DNA from 2 places in the Streptomyces sp. NPDC033177 genome. Region 2 is predicted to be linked to the other one. Evidence: predicted binding sites of a transcription regulator. Region 2 holds the regulator's gene; the other holds the start of a gene.
What was found. The regulator HrcA, encoded in region 2, represses chaperone genes, less so after heat shock. The targets are predictions, from matches to a motif close to TTNGCACTCNGNNNNNCNGAGTGCNAA.

Region 1: groL (chaperonin GroEL) is a predicted target of HrcA. The motif match lies at 3,396-3,422, and genes of this name have one in related genera.

The regions. Positions count from the first base shown of each region.
Region 1 is NZ_JBVIPS010000006.1:446,434-453,821, forward strand. It holds gene ACZ5U5_RS22920 (polysaccharide deacetylase family protein) at 1-23, shown strand, start outside; gene ACZ5U5_RS22925 (esterase/lipase family protein) at 293-1,537, shown strand; gene groL (chaperonin GroEL) at 1,642-3,267, opposite strand; gene ACZ5U5_RS22935 (cold-shock protein) at 3,618-3,821, opposite strand; gene ACZ5U5_RS22940 (MoaD/ThiS family protein) at 4,256-4,531, opposite strand; gene thrC (threonine synthase) at 4,662-5,969, opposite strand; SAM riboswitch class I at 5,987-6,121, opposite strand; gene ACZ5U5_RS22950 (glucosyl-3-phosphoglycerate synthase) at 6,291-7,235, shown strand; gene ACZ5U5_RS22955 (hypothetical protein) at 7,325-7,388, shown strand, end outside.
Region 2 is NZ_JBVIPS010000002.1:624,554-631,941, forward strand. It holds gene ACZ5U5_RS08880 (hypothetical protein) at 1-264, opposite strand, end outside; gene ACZ5U5_RS08885 (hypothetical protein) at 426-830, shown strand; gene ACZ5U5_RS08890 (16S rRNA (uracil(1498)-N(3))-methyltransferase) at 889-1,647, opposite strand; gene ACZ5U5_RS08895 (nitronate monooxygenase) at 1,644-2,741, opposite strand; gene dnaJ (molecular chaperone DnaJ) at 3,032-4,168, opposite strand; gene hrcA (heat-inducible transcriptional repressor HrcA) at 4,169-5,185, opposite strand; gene ACZ5U5_RS08910 (MBL fold metallo-hydrolase) at 5,387-6,130, shown strand; gene ACZ5U5_RS08915 (DUF3097 domain-containing protein) at 6,166-6,996, shown strand; gene hemW (radical SAM family heme chaperone HemW) at 7,285-7,388, opposite strand, start outside.

The sequences.
Region 1 (7,388 bases), on a different contig from region 2:
CCTTCGGCTTCCCGGTGCGCTGAGCCGGAGAAGTCGAAGGTGTGCTCATTCGGGACATATTTCCCCGACCGCGGCGCGCCGATCCTGACCGAGTCCCGCACCCGCGTCCGCCTCCGCCCCGTCCCGACCTGCTCCGGCCCCCCTGCGGCACAGGCGAAAGCGGCCAACGTCCCGCTGTCCGAAAGGACTCGGCCCGCCCGGGGAATCGCGGTGGCCGTCTTCCGGTGGCTACCCCGCGTATCGAGGATGGCACGTGCCGTCATCGAGGCCGACGCACCGGAGGGGACCATCCATGACCGAGCCCAACGACACCGGCCAGCCCGACGAACAGCAGATCGCCGAAGCTCTCGGCTCCGCGGCCAACATCACGCTCGCCCCAGGCCCCAGGGCGGTCTCCGAGGCCGCTCCCGCCCCCGACCAGGAGTGGACGCTGCCGGAAGGCAGGGCCTGGGTGTATCTCGCCGACCCCGGGCAGGGGCTCACCAAACCGGTGATCCTCGCCGATGGCTTCAACACCGGGCCGAGCGACCTTGACTTCCTCTGGGAGGGCCTGGAGCGGGGCGCGTACCCGTTCATCGGCGAGCTGCGGGCGCGCGGCCACGACGTCATCCTGCTCGGCTTCGACGAGCGCAGCGCCTCGATCCTGGACAACGCCAAGGCGGCCCGTTCGGCGATCCAGGAGGCCATCGCGCGGCGCACGGGCAACCACCCGCTGACCGTCGGCGGTTTCAGCATGGGCGGCCTCGTCACGCGGTACGCGCTCGCCAAGATGGAGCACGAGAGCGTCGACCACGAGACCGAGCTGTACTTCTCCTTCGACAGCCCGCACCGCGGTGCCTGGATCCCGATCGCGCTGCAGTCGTTCGCGCACTACATCCGGCGGCTCAACGCGGCCTTCTCGAACCAGATGAACAGCCCGGCCGCGCGCCAGCTCCTGTGGCAGCACATCGCGGAGTGGAATGACACCCCGGAGACGGACAAGGAGCGCGTCGAGTTCCTCGCCGAGCTGGCGCGGGTCGGCGGCTGGCCCAGGCGCCCGCGGAAGATCGGCGTCGCCAACGGCGTGCGCACAGGCGTCGCCAACGGCATCGGCCCCGGCGAGCGGGCGTTCCACGGCAGGGGCCTGGCCATCACCGGCACCCACCTCTACACGCAGCCCACGGGCGAGGAGAAGCTCGTCGCGCAGCTCCGGGTGGTGACCCTGCGCAAGCCGCAGATCCACACCTCGGGCCTGCCCGAGATCGACGGCGCCCCCGGCGGCACCCTGGAGGGCTTCGGCATCCTGGCCGACGAGCTGAACAAGATCCCCGCGATCATCGGCCTCGGCTCCGAGGCCGAGATCCGCGAGCACTGCTTCGTGCCCTCGGTCAGCGCGGTCGCCCTGCGGGACATCGACACCCAGGAGAAGCTGCACGACCCGTTCCCGGAGCAGTCCGAGGACAGCGAGCTCGACGAGTACCTCTGCGCCACCCACAACGAGGGCCACACCCTCGTCACCGGGGAACTCTGCGCATGGATCATGGACCGGCTGCCGTAGTCACACACGGCTCCGGAAAACGCCCGAGGGCGGCACCCCTTCGTGAGAAGGGGTGCCGCCCTCGGTTCGCGTGAGCGATGAACCGCTGATCAACCAGAGGTCGATCAGAAGTCCATGTCACCGCCCGGCATGCCGCCGCCGGCCGGGGCAGCGCCCGCCTTCTCCGGCTTGTCGGCGATGACGGCCTCGGTGGTGAGGAACAGCGCGGCGATCGACGCGGCGTTCTGCAGGGCAGAGCGCGTGACCTTCGCCGGGTCGAGGATGCCCTCGGCGATCATGTCGACGTACTCACCGGTCGCGGCGTTCAGGCCGTGGCCGACGGTCAGGTTGCGCACCTTCTCGACGACGACGCCACCCTCAAGGCCGGCGTTGACGGCGATCTGCTTCAGCGGGGCCTCGAGGGCCAGCTTCACAGCGGCGGCACCGGTGGCCTCGTCACCCTCGAGCTCAAGCTTCTCGAAGACAGCGGCGGCCTGGATGAGCGCCACGCCACCACCGGCGACGATGCCCTCTTCGACGGCGGCCTTCGCGTTGCGAACGGCGTCCTCGATGCGGTGCTTGCGCTCCTTGAGCTCGACCTCGGTCGCGGCACCGGCCTTGATGACCGCAACACCGCCGGCGAGCTTCGCCAGGCGCTCCTGCAGCTTCTCGCGGTCGTAGTCGCTGTCCGAGTTCTCGATCTCGGCGCGGATCTGGTTGACGCGACCCTGGACCTGGTCGCTCTCACCGGAGCCGTCGACGATCGTGGTCTCGTCCTTGGTGATGACGACCTTGCGGGCGCGGCCGAGCAGGTCGAGACCGGCGTTCTCCAGCTTGAGGCCGACCTCCTCGGAGATGACGGTGCCACCGGTGAGGATGGCGATGTCGCCGAGCATGGCCTTGCGGCGGTCACCGAAGCCCGGGGCCTTGACGGCGACGGACTTGAAGGTGCCACGGATCTTGTTGACGACCAGGGTCGACAGGGCCTCGCCCTCGACGTCCTCGGCGATGATCAGCAGCGGCTTGCCGGACTGCATGACCTTCTCGAGGAGCGGAAGGAGGTCCTTCACGTTCGAGATCTTCGAGTTCACGATCAGGATGTACGGGTCGTCGAGCGACGCCTCCATACGCTCCATGTCCGTGGCGAAGTACGCCGAGATGTAGCCCTTGTCGAAGCGCATGCCCTCGGTGAGCTCAAGCTCGAGCCCGAAGGTCTGCGACTCCTCGACGGTGATGACGCCTTCCTTGCCGACCTTGTCCATCGCCTCGGCGATGAGCTCGCCGATCTGGGTGTCGGCGGCGGAGATGGAGGCGGTCGAAGCGATCTGCTCCTTGGTCTCCACGTCCTTGGCCTGCTCGAGCAGGGCGCCCGAGACGGCCTCGACGGCCTTCTCGATGCCGCGCTTGAGGGCCATCGGGTTGGCACCGGCGGCCACGTTGCGAAGGCCCTCACGGACCAGCGCCTGGGCCAGGACGGTCGCGGTCGTCGTGCCGTCACCGGCGACGTCGTCCGTCTTCTTCGCGACCTCCTTGACCAGCTCGGCGCCGATCTTCTCGTACGGGTCCTCGAGCTCGATCTCCTTGGCGATGGAAACACCATCGTTGGTGATCGTGGGGGCACCCCACTTCTTCTCGAGGACGACGTTGCGACCCTTGGGGCCCAGGGTCACCTTGACGGCGTCGGCGAGCTGGTTCATGCCGCGCTCGAGGCCGCGCCGTGCCTCCTCGTCGAACGCGATGATCTTGGCCATGTGAAGTGGTCCTCCCGGACAGGGGTGGCATGCTTCCGGATCGCGCCAGCGCCCGCGACGGACGGCCTGCAAGCCTTGTGGTTCCTTGCCCCACCCGGCCTGCGGGCCTCACCGACCCGATCCAAGTTCTGTCACTCTCACTCGGAGAGTGCTAAGCCCAATGATTAGCACTCGACCCCTACGAGTGCAAGCGCCTCTTGCGGATCTCAGACGTACGAGGGGGTGCGCGCCCAGGGGCGCGCGGCGGTCCGCGCCACGGGTCGCGGGCGATGACGCACGAGGGGCCCGTACTCCTGTCGGGATACGGGCCCCTCGTCACTCGCTAAGTTCGCTGGCCGATCGCGCCGAGATCAGACGGCGAGCTTGACCATGTCCGCCTGCGGACCCTTCTGGCCCTGCGAGATCTCGAACTCCACTCGCTGACCTTCTTCAAGGGTGCGGTAGCCGTCCATCTGAATCGCGCTGTAGTGGACGAAAACATCCGCACCACCGTCGACCGCGATGAAGCCGTACCCCTTCTCCGCGTTGAACCACTTGACGGTGCCCTGAGCCATGCCTAACTCCCCTATTACTGGCCCTTGCACGGACCCGCACTTCGCGGACCCGGGTCAGACCTCACCCCCCCAATGGGTTGTGGAGGCGTGCGCCGGAACGCGTCGACCGCGGCTGAATGTATCTGTCCAACTGCCCTCTGCAACAGGTCAATCGGACGAGAATTCTGGGCACGCCTGATCGGTGATACGCGGAGAATTCACCGGAGTTCAGGGCAAGTCGGGCCAGACAAATGCCACAGGAAGGGCAAATGGGCGGTGCACATTGGCTACTTCTTGTCGCTCTCGGGGCGACTTCGTATATGCGCCAGGCACAAACGGGGAAGCTCGCTTCCCAACTGTACCGCGCTCAACCTCATGGAATTGCCCCCTCCGTTTCTCTCGCGGAGGGGGCAACAAGGATTACGCAGGGTATTTCCTTAAAGAATCAACCAGGATCAACCACCCGCGACGGCGGGGATGATCGAGACGCCCGCACCGTCCGGCGTCGCGGTCTCAAGACCCTGCTCGAAGCGGACGTCGTCGTCGTTCACGTAGACGTTCACGAAGCGCCGCAGCTTGCCCTGGTCGTCCAGGACGCGGGCGGCGATACCGGCGTGGTTCTTCTCCAGGTCGGCGATGACCTCGGAGAGGTTCGCCCCCTCGGCGGCAACCTCGGACTGACCGCCGGTGTAGGTGCGGAGAATGGTGGGGATGCGGACCTTGACGCTCATGGGATTCACCTCGGTAGTTCAGGAGGGGCGCCCGCCAGGGGCGCCCCGTCAGGGGCGCGGGGCTGTGACATTTGCGGCTCCGCCGCGGGGCGCGACCAGCCACAGCCGGCCCGCAGCCAGGGGGACAAGCTCAGTCTGCGAGCCCGGCGGCGCGGAACGCGTCGAGGCTGGGACGGATGGTCGCGGTCGCCTGAGACCTCTCGGCAACAGCGTCCAGGGTCTTGAGCCCGTCACCGGTGTTCAGCACGACTGTGGTCAGCGTCGGGTCGATGAGCCCCGCCTCAAGAAGCTTCTTGGTGACGCCCACCGTCACACCCCCGGCGGTCTCCGCGAAGATCCCCTCACTCCGAGCGAGCAGCTCGATCGCATCCACGACCTGCTCGTCGTTCACGTCCTCCACCGCACCGCCCGTGCGACGCGCGATGTCCAGGACGTACGGCCCGTCGGCGGGGTTGCCGATGGCGAGCGACTTGGCGATGGTGTCCGGCTTCTGCGGGCGCACGACGTCGTGCCCGGCCTTGAAGGCGGTCGACACCGGGGAGCAGCCCTCGGCCTGCGCACCGAAGATCTTGTAGGGCTTGTCCTCGACCAGACCCAGCTGGATGAGCTCCTTCAGGCCCTTGTCGATCTTCGTGAGCTGCGAGCCGGAGGCGATCGGGATGACCAGCTGGTCGGGGAGGACCCACCCCAGCTGCTCGCAGATCTCGTACGCGAGGGTCTTGGAGCCCTCGCCGTAGTACGGCCGCAGGTTCACGTTCACGAAGCCCCAGCCCTCGCCGAGCGGGTCGCCGATGAGCTCGGAGCAGAAGCGGTTCACGTCGTCGTAGTTGCCCTCGATGCCGACGAGCTCGCCACCGTAGACCGCGGCCATGACGACCTTGCCCTGCTCCAGGTCGTGCGGGATGAACACGCAGGAGCGGAAGCCGGCACGGGCCGCCGCGGCGCCGACGGCGCCCGCGAGGTTGCCGGTGGAGGAGCAGGAGAGCGTGGTGAAGCCGAAGGCGCGTGCGGCCTCGATGGCCTGCGCCACGACGCGGTCCTTGAAGGAGTGCGTCGGGTTGCCGGAGTCGTCCTTGACGAACAGCTTGCCCTGCTCGACGCCGAGCTCACGGGCGAGGTTGTCGGCCTTGACGAGCTTGGTCCAGCCGGGGTTGATGTTCGGCTTCTCGGCCACGTTCGCCGGGACCGGCAGCAGCGGGGCGTAACGCCAGATGTTGTCGGGGCCGGACTCGATCTGCTTCCGCAGGGCCTCGGGGTCACCGGTCGGCAGGTCGTACGCCACTTCGAGCGGGCCGAAACAGGCCTGACAGGCGAAGATCGGGCCGAGGGCGTAGAGCTCGCCGCACTCGCGGCAAGAGAGGCCCGATGCGGGACCGAGGTCCACGGAACCCGTGGTGGAAGGGGTGGTGTCGTTCGTTGCGACAGTCTGCGCAGCCATGGAGGCGAGGCCCTTTCTCCTCATCTTCCCCGCGACGCATCTCGTCGCGAGACGGAATTGGCACCTTCCCCACCGAGACCTCGCGTGCGCGGTCGGCGGGATGGTTGCCGGGGCTTCAACGGGCCGTATCCCTCTGCCCCTCTGGATGAGCGGTATGGCGCCGGGGGCTTCAGGGGCCCCAGGGCATTTGTCACGCGATGACCCCGGCATGCGATGGTCATCGGCGTTGTTCAAGACTGTAACCGACGGCCTGGACCCTTGAGATAGTCGTCCGAACCGCGAGATGGATCACATGTAGGTCACACACAGGAGGAGCCCCCCGTGCTGGAAGAGGCCGAGCGCTGGCTGACCAGGCGTTCCTGGTCCGTTGCCGACCGTCCGCTCAGCGCGCTCGTCGACGCCAAACGGACGTCCGGGGCCTCGGTGAGCGTGGTCCTGCCCGCGCTCGACGAGGAGGGGACGGTCGGCGAGATCGTCGCCGAGATCCGCCGTGAGCTGGTCGAGAAGGCCGCTCTCGTCGACGAGCTCGTGGTGGTCGACTCCGGCTCGCGGGACCGTACGCCGGAGGTCGCGCGGAAGGCGGGCGCGCGGGTCGTGCACCGGGACGTGATCCTGCCGCGCATCCCGGCCGTGCCCGGCAAGGGCGAGGTCATGTGGCGCTCGCTCCTGGTGACCGGCGGTGACATCGTCGCGTTCGTCGACGCGGACCTGAAGGAGTTCTCGGCGGACTTCGTCACCGGCACGGTGGGCCCGCTCCTGACCGAGACCGACGTGCACTTCGTGAAGGCGATGTACGACCGCCCCCTGGGTGAGACCGCAGGTCAGGGCGGCCGGGTGACCGAGCTGATGGCGCGCCCGCTGCTCAACATGCACTGGCCCCAACTGGCGGGCTTCGTACAGCCGTTGGGCGGCGAGTACGCGGCGCGCAGGTCCCTCCTCGAGCGGCTGCCGTTCCCCGTCGGTTACGGGGTGGAGCTGGGCCTGCTCGTGGACGCGCTGCACACCGTGGGCCTCGACGCGCTCGCGCAGGTCGACGTCGGGGTGCGCAAGCACCGGCACCAGGACGGGCAGGCGCTCGGCCGGATGGCGGCGGCGATCTACCGGACGGCGCAGCTGCGGCTCGCGCGCGGCCATCTCGTACGGCCCGAGCTCACCCAGTTCGAACGGGGCGAGCAGGGGTTCGAGCCGCGGTCCCATTCGGTGGACACGGAGGAGCGGCCGCCGATGTGCGGTATCGCGGAGTACACGGCTCGCCGCGTGGCGTAACCACCCCAAGCCAGGCATTTTGTCTACATTCCCCACTTATGTGGGTCAGACAAGCAGTGAGAAGCGCGCCACGCGCCGGTGCCGTGGCCTTGGCGACGGCCACCCTCGCGGCAGGGGCTCTCGGCGCGGCCACCGCGTCCGCCGCCACGGCGG
Region 2 (7,388 bases):
CTGGCAGTCGACGGTGGCGACGGCGTCCCGGTCCGGGGAACCGGACGGTGTGACCCGGGACTTGTAGCGGGCGGTGCAGCTGATCCACAGCACGTCGAGGCGCTGCCGCTCCAGCTCCTTGGTCGCCATCTCGTCCGTGGTGATCGCGATGGCCGCGGTGTTCATGCCTCCGTCGACCGGGTCGCACGCGGCGGCCCCGATCACCGCCGCCCCCGCGAGCCCGACGGCGTACAGCACCCGCCCGCGCCGTCCGCGTACCGCCACCGAATGATCACGTAAGCGCCTCAATGCCCCCATAGGCGGCAGGGTGCCACTGCGAGCCGTCTGACGGTAGTCCCCTTTGCGTCCAGTCCCGAGGGGGCCACTGGACGCGGGGCCCGAAAAAGGACGCGCCTGACACCGGCCCCCGCCCGTAACCTCCCCGCATGAGAAGCGACCGCAGACTCCGACGCCTGGTCGTCGACGAACACACCGTCTACCTGTGGTCGTTCCGGCACCGCCACGACCGCGCCGCGGGTGCCGGCGGCCCCGACTGCCGGCACGTGCTGTCCCTCTGCCGCGAGGGCAGCCGGGTGCGTACGGCGTTCGTCTTCCGGGCGGGACCCGGGCGAACCATCTCCGAGGGGTCCTGGGACCAAGGCTCGCTCATCGGCACGACGGGGGACGACGACCGGAAGTGGCTCAACCTGTACGAGCCCGGATCCGTCCGGCTGCTCGTCGACGAGGCGACGGCGCGCGGATTGCTGCCGGGCCCGGGCGACAGCGCCGGATCGTCGCGCGAGCTGGACGGCTGGCCGCTGCTTGAGGAAGTCCTCAGCCCCGCACCTTGAGTTGGGCGACCCGCATGCGGTCGGTCAGCGGCGCGGGGCCCTCACCCGGCGCGGGAGTTCAGGACCAGCGGCCGGTGCGTCCCAGGAGCAGTGCGGCCGCCGCCGTCCCCGCGGTCGACGTACGCAGCACGCTGCGCCCCAGGCGGTACGGCTTCGCCCCCGCTTCCGCGAAGGCCGCGAGCTCGTCCGGTGACACACCGCCCTCGGGGCCGACCACGAGGACGATGTGTCCGGCCGCCGGGAGTTCGGCCGTGGCCAGCGGTTCGCTGCCTTGCTCGTGCAGGACCGCGGCGAGGTCGGCGGAGGCGAGCAGCGCCGCCACCTGCTTGGTCGACAGGGCGTCCGCCACCTCGGGGAAGCGCACCCGGCGGGACTGCTTGCCCGCCTCGCGCGCCGTGGCACGCCACTTGCCGAGCGCCTTGAGCCCGCGCTCGCCCTTCCACTGCGTGATGCAGCGCGACGCGGACCAGGGCACGATCGCGTCGACGCCGGTCTCCGTCATGGTCTCGACGGCGAGTTCACCGCGGTCGCCCTTGGGCAGGGCCTGTACGACGGTGATGCGGGGCTCCTGCGGGGCCTCTTCCCGTACGGAGTCCATCCGCAGGATCAGCCGGTCCTTGCCCTCGGTGTCCTCGACCACGCAGTCGGCCCAGCGCCCGGCCCCGTCGGTCAGGACGACGTCCTCACCGGCGTGCAGCCGCTTCACGGAGACGGCGTGGCGCCCTTCGGGACCGTCGAGTACGTAGCGTCCGTCGCCGCCCGCGGCAGGGTTCCCCCGGGTCTCGAAGGTCTCGACGACGAAGACGGGCGCGGTCACGCCTGGCTCCCCGGCTGGGTCCCCTGCTGCCCTCCGGCCGCCAACGCGGCCTTCGACTCGGCCAGTTCGGCCGCGAGGACCTCCACGAGCTGCCCGGCGGGAAGTTCCCGCGCCATGCGGTGGCCCTGCCCCGCCCACAGCGCCATGCCCTGCGCGTCACCGGCCTTGGCGGCGGCCTTGCGCAGGCCGCTGGTGAGGTGGTGGACCTGGGGGTAGGCGGCGGGGGCGTAGGGACCGTGCTCGCGCATGAAGCGGTTGACCAGGCCCCGTGCGGGGCGTCCCGAGAAGGCGCGGGTCAGTTCGGTGCGGGTGAACAGCGGGTTGGTCATGGCCTGCTTGTGCAGGGCGTTGGCGCCCGACTCGGGGCAGACCAGGAAGGCCGTGCCGAGCTGCGCGGCGTCCGCGCCGGCCGCGAGCACCGCGGCGATCTGCGAGCCGCGCATCAGACCGCCGGCCGCGACGACCGGGATCTGAACGGTCTCGCGCACCTGCGCGATGAGCGAGAGGAGGCCGAGCCCCGCGCCGTCCGTCTCGGGGTTGTCGCGGTGCGTGCCCTGGTGGCCGCCCGCCTCGATGCCCTGTACGCACACGGCGTCGGCGCCCGACCACTGGGCGGTCTGCGCCTCTTCGGGCGAGGTGACGGTGGCGACGGTGATGGTGCCGACCCGCGCGAAGGCGTCGAAGACGTCGCGGGTGGGGCAGCCGAAGGTGAACGACACCAGCGGCACCGGATCCTCGACGAGGATCGCCAGCTTGGCGTCGTAGTTGTCGTCGCGACCGCTGTCCGGATCACCGAGCTGCGTCTCGTACCAGGCGGCCTCACCGGCGAGCTGATTGCGGTAGACGTCGACGGCGGCGGCGTCGGCGTACTCGGGCTGCGGCATGAACAGGTTCACGCCGAACGGCCGGCTCGTGAGCCCCCGCAGCTGTTTGATCTCCTGGTACATCCCGTCGGCGGTTTTATACCCGGCGGCGAGGAAACCGAGGCCTCCGGCCTCGGAGACGGCCGCGGCGAGCTGGGGGCACGAGGCGCCTCCCGCCATAGGGGCCTGCACGATCGGAAGGCGGCAGAGATCGGTCAGTGCGGTGGGCATGAACGCATCGTGCCACTTCCTGGCCGGGGGGCCGAATCGCGGGTCTTTCCCACCCACCCACCCGTCACCCGGCATGATCAGGAGCGCCCCGTCAGGGGCGCGGGACTGTGACATGAGCGGCTCCGCCGCGGGGCGCGAGCAACCCAGGACGCCCCGTAAGGGGCGCGGGGAACTGCGCGAGCAACCCAGGACAGCCCGCGGACAGACAGCAAAGCGCCCCCGGCACGGGCGAACCGCTACCGGGGGCGCAGGAAAGGCACCGCTCGAGGCGCCCTCGCCCGTAAAAGGCGCTACCGCCCGTTGAACGCGTCCTTGAGGCGGGAGAACAGACCCTGCTGCCCCGGCTGGAACTGCCCGGTAGGCCGCTCCTCGCCACGCAGCACCGCAAGCTCCCGCAGGACCCGCTCCTGCTCCGCGTCCAGCTTGCTCGGTGTGAGGACCTCGACGTGCACGATGAGGTCACCGCGACCGCCGCCCCGCAGGTGCGTGATGCCCCTGCCGTGCAGCGGCACCGACTGGCCGGACTGTGTGCCGGGCCGGATGTCGACCTCCTCCAGGCCGTCCAGCGTCTCCAGGGGCACCTTGGTGCCCAGAGCCGCGGCCGTCATGGGGATGGTGACCGTGCAGTGCAGATCGTCCCCACGCCGCTGGAACACGGCGTGCGGCAGCTCGTGGATCTCCACGTACAGGTCGCCGGCGGGGCCGCCGCCGGGGCCGACCTCGCCCTCGCCCGCGAGCTGGATCCGCGTGCCGTTGTCGACACCGGCCGGGATCTTCACGGTGAGCGTCCGCCGCGACCGGATGCGGCCGTCGCCGGCGCACTCCGGGCACGGGGTGGGCACGACCGTGCCGAAGCCCTGACACTGCGGGCACGGCCGCGATGTCATGACCTGGCCGAGGAAGGACCGCGTGACCTGCGACACCTCACCGCGACCGCGGCACATGTCACACGTTTGAGCGGACGTCCCCGGCGCGGCACCTTCACCGCTGCAGGTCGTACAGACGACCGCCGTGTCGACCTGTATGTCCTTGGTGGTCCCGAAGGCCGCCTCGTCCAGGTCGATCTCGAGCCGGATCATGGCGTCCTGGCCACGGCGCGTGCGCGACCGGGGGCCACGCTGCGACGCCGTCCCGAAGAACGCGTCCATGATGTCCGAGAAGTTGCCGAAGCCACCGGCCCCGAAACCGCCCGCACCGCCGCCGCCCGCCTGGGACAGCGGGTCACCGCCGAGGTCGTAGACCTGCTTCTTCTGCGGGTCCGACAACACCTCGTACGCGGCGTTGATCTCCTTGAAGCGCTCCTGAGTCTTCGGATCCGGATTCACGTCCGGGTGAAGCTCTCGCGCAAGCCTCCGGAAGGCCTTCTTGATCTCGTCCTGGGAAGCGTCGCGGCGCACGCCTAGTACGGCGTAGTAGTCCGTGGCCACTTACGACTCCGCCAGGATCTGTCCGACGTAACGTGCCACTGCGCGTACTGCTCCCATCGTTCCCGGATAGTCCATGCGGGTCGGGCCGACCACGCCGAGTTTGGCTACTGCCTCGCTGCCCGAACCGTAACCGACGGAGACCACGGACGTGGAGCTGAGTCCCTCATGGGCGTTCTCGTGACCGATCCGTACGGTCATGCCCGAATCCGTGGCTTCGCCAAGCAACTTGAGCAGGACGACCTGCTCCTCAAGAGCCTCCAGGACGGGCCTGATGGTGAGGGGAAAGTCATGTCCGAAGCGGGTGAGATTGGCCGTTCCGCCGATCATCAGCCGCTCCTCGGTCTCCTCGACAAGAGTTTCGAGGAGTGTCGAGAGCACCGTCGCCACCGTGCCGCGGTCCTCCGCGTCGAAGGACTCCGTCATGTCCTGCACCAGCTGCGGCACGTCCGCGAAGCGACGGCCCGCGACCCTGCTGTTGAGCCGCGCCCGCAGGTCCGCGAGCGAGGTCTCGCCGAACGGGGCGGGACAGTCGATCATGCGCTGCTCGACCCGGCCCGTGTCCGTGATCAGTACGAGCATCAGACGGGCGGGAGCCAGCGAGAGCAGCTCCACGTGCCGCACCGTCGACCGCGTGAGGGACGGATACTGCACGACCGCGACCTGCCGGGTCAGCTGCGCGAGCAGCCGCACCGTGCGTGCCACGACGTCGTCGAGGTCGACGGCGCCGTCGAGGAAGTTCTGGATGGCCCTGCGCTCCGGCGCCGCCATCGGCTTGACGCCCGCGAGCCGGTCGACGAAGAGGCGGTACCCCTTGTCGGTCGGGATACGGCCCGCGCTGGTGTGAGGCTGGGCGATGAACCCTTCCTCCTCCAGCGCCGCCATGTCGTTGCGGACGGTGGCCGGCGAGACCCCGAGACTGTGCCGCTCGGTGAGCGCCTTGGAGCCGACGGGCTCCTCGGTGCCTACGTAGTCATGGACGATGGCACGCAGCACCTCGAGCCTGCGTTCACTGAGCATCCGCGCAACACCTCCACCTTTTCGCCCTGGGACGTGTCTGCCCCGCGGCCTTGCCTGGCACTCCCCGCAGGTGAGTGCCAGCCTGCACCGCGCCCAGTGTACGGCTGCGAGGTACGGGCCCGGCAAGGGCCGGACCCTATGTCGGTCCGACGGCCGAAGTGACGGCTGCCAAGCCGCCCGCGCGGGGCTAGCGTCGGCTGCATGGACGTGGCACTGGCTTGGGACGAGGCGGGTTGGGAACGGCTCGCGCCGCATGTGGGACGCAGGCGCCTGCCGGTCTGGGACTGTACGGCGGGCCTGGTCGTCGGCGGTGAGTCGGCGCTGATGATCGAGGCGGGCGCGACCCTGCGCGAGGGCGCGGAGCTGCGCAACCAGGCGCGCGGCATCCTCGGCGAGGGCCGCCGGGTCACCCATCTCGCCCTGACGCATCCGCACTTCGACCACGTGCTCGGCGCCGCGGCGTTCGCGGGCGTGGAGGTGTACGGCGCGGTCGGCCTCGACGCGCTGCTCACGAGGGGGCGCGACGAGCTGCGCGAGGACGCCGTGCGGCAGGGCGTCGCCCCGGACGCCGCGGCGGAGGCGGCCGACCTGCTCGTCCGCCCGCGCCACGCGGTGTGCGGGGAGTGGACGCTGGACCTGGGCGGCGGGGTGCAGGTCCTGCTCGCGAACGTCGGCCCGGGTCATACGGGCCACGACCTGGCGGTCCTGGTCCCCGGCACGGGCGACACCCCCGAGATCGTCTTCTGCGGCGACCTGGTCGAGGAGTCGGGCGAACCGCAGGCCGGTCCCGACGCGGTCCCGGCGCGCTGGCCGGCCGCGCTCGACCGGCTGCTGGACCTGGGCGGCGAGAACGCGCTGTACGTGCCGGGGCACGGCGCGGTGGTCGATGCGGCTTTTGTCCGCACGCAACGCGCCACACTGGCGGCTCGCTTCGGCGTGTCGTAGCCGGCCTCCCCCTACTTCTTCCTATCGTCGGGAAAATGCGCCAGTACTCCGCGGACCTCACCCCGCCCTGGAAGAAGCCGAAGCCCGTGCCGGAGGTCGCCGCGGAGGCGGACCTCGTGGTGGAGGAGCTGAGCACCGGGTTCTGCGGGGCGGTGATCCGCTGCGAGAAGACGGCGGAGGGTCCGACGGTGACCCTGGAGGACCGCTTCGGCAAGCACCGTGTCTTTCCGATGACGCCGGGGGCCTTCGCCTTGGAGGGCCGGACGGTGACGCTGGTCCGCCCCTCCGCCGCCTCCTCCTCTTCCTCCTCGCCCGTACGTCCCACGCGTACCGCTTCGGGTTCGGTGGCCGTACCGGGGGCGCGGGCCCGGGTCGCCCGTGCCGGGCGGATCTATGTCGAGGGGCGGCACGACGCGGAGCTGGTCGAGCGGGTGTGGGGCGACGACCTGCGGATCGAGGGCGTGGTCGTCGAGTACCTGGAGGGCATCGACGACCTCCCGGGGATCGTCGAGGAGTTCTCCCCCGGGCCCGACGCGCGCCTGGGCGTCCTGGTGGACCACTTGGTTCCGGGCTCGAAGGAGTCACGGATCGCGGCGCAGGTGAGCTCTCCCTCCGCCCTGGTGGTGGGGCACCCCTACATCGATGTGTGGGAGGCGGTGAAGCCGTCGTCGGTGGGGATCGCGGCGTGGCCCCGGGTCCCCCGCGGTACTGACTGGAAGACGGGCGTCTGCGAGGCGCTGGGCTGGCCCCTCAACACGGGCGCCGCGTGGCAGCGGATCCTGGGCTCGGTCCGCAGCTACCGGGATCTTGAGCCGGCGCTGTTGGGCCGCGTGGAGGAACTGATCGACTTCGTCACGGCGGAGTAGCGTACGGCGGTGTGCGGGCCCCTGGGCCATCACCGCAGCCGTCTGCGGGCCCGAACAAGGCCCGCCGCTCCGCGGCGGATCTCTCCCACCCACCCACCCGATTGCCCCGCGGCCTGCTCAGCGGAGTCGTGGGCCCTCGCCCACCCACCCGATTACCCCGCGGTTGCCCGCCCGGGCCTGCGGCGTCTTTTTTCAGCCCGTCCGGCGTTTGAGGACCGGGGTCTGGGGCGGAGCCCCAGTTCGGGAAGGGGCGGGATTGGGGAAAGCCCCGCAGGGAACGCCCGAGCCTCAGTCCACCAGGTCCCGCACCACCGCATCCGCCAGCAACCGCCCCCGCAGGGTCAGCACGGCCCGCCCCTCCTCGTAGGGCCCCGCCTCAAGGAGCCCATCCG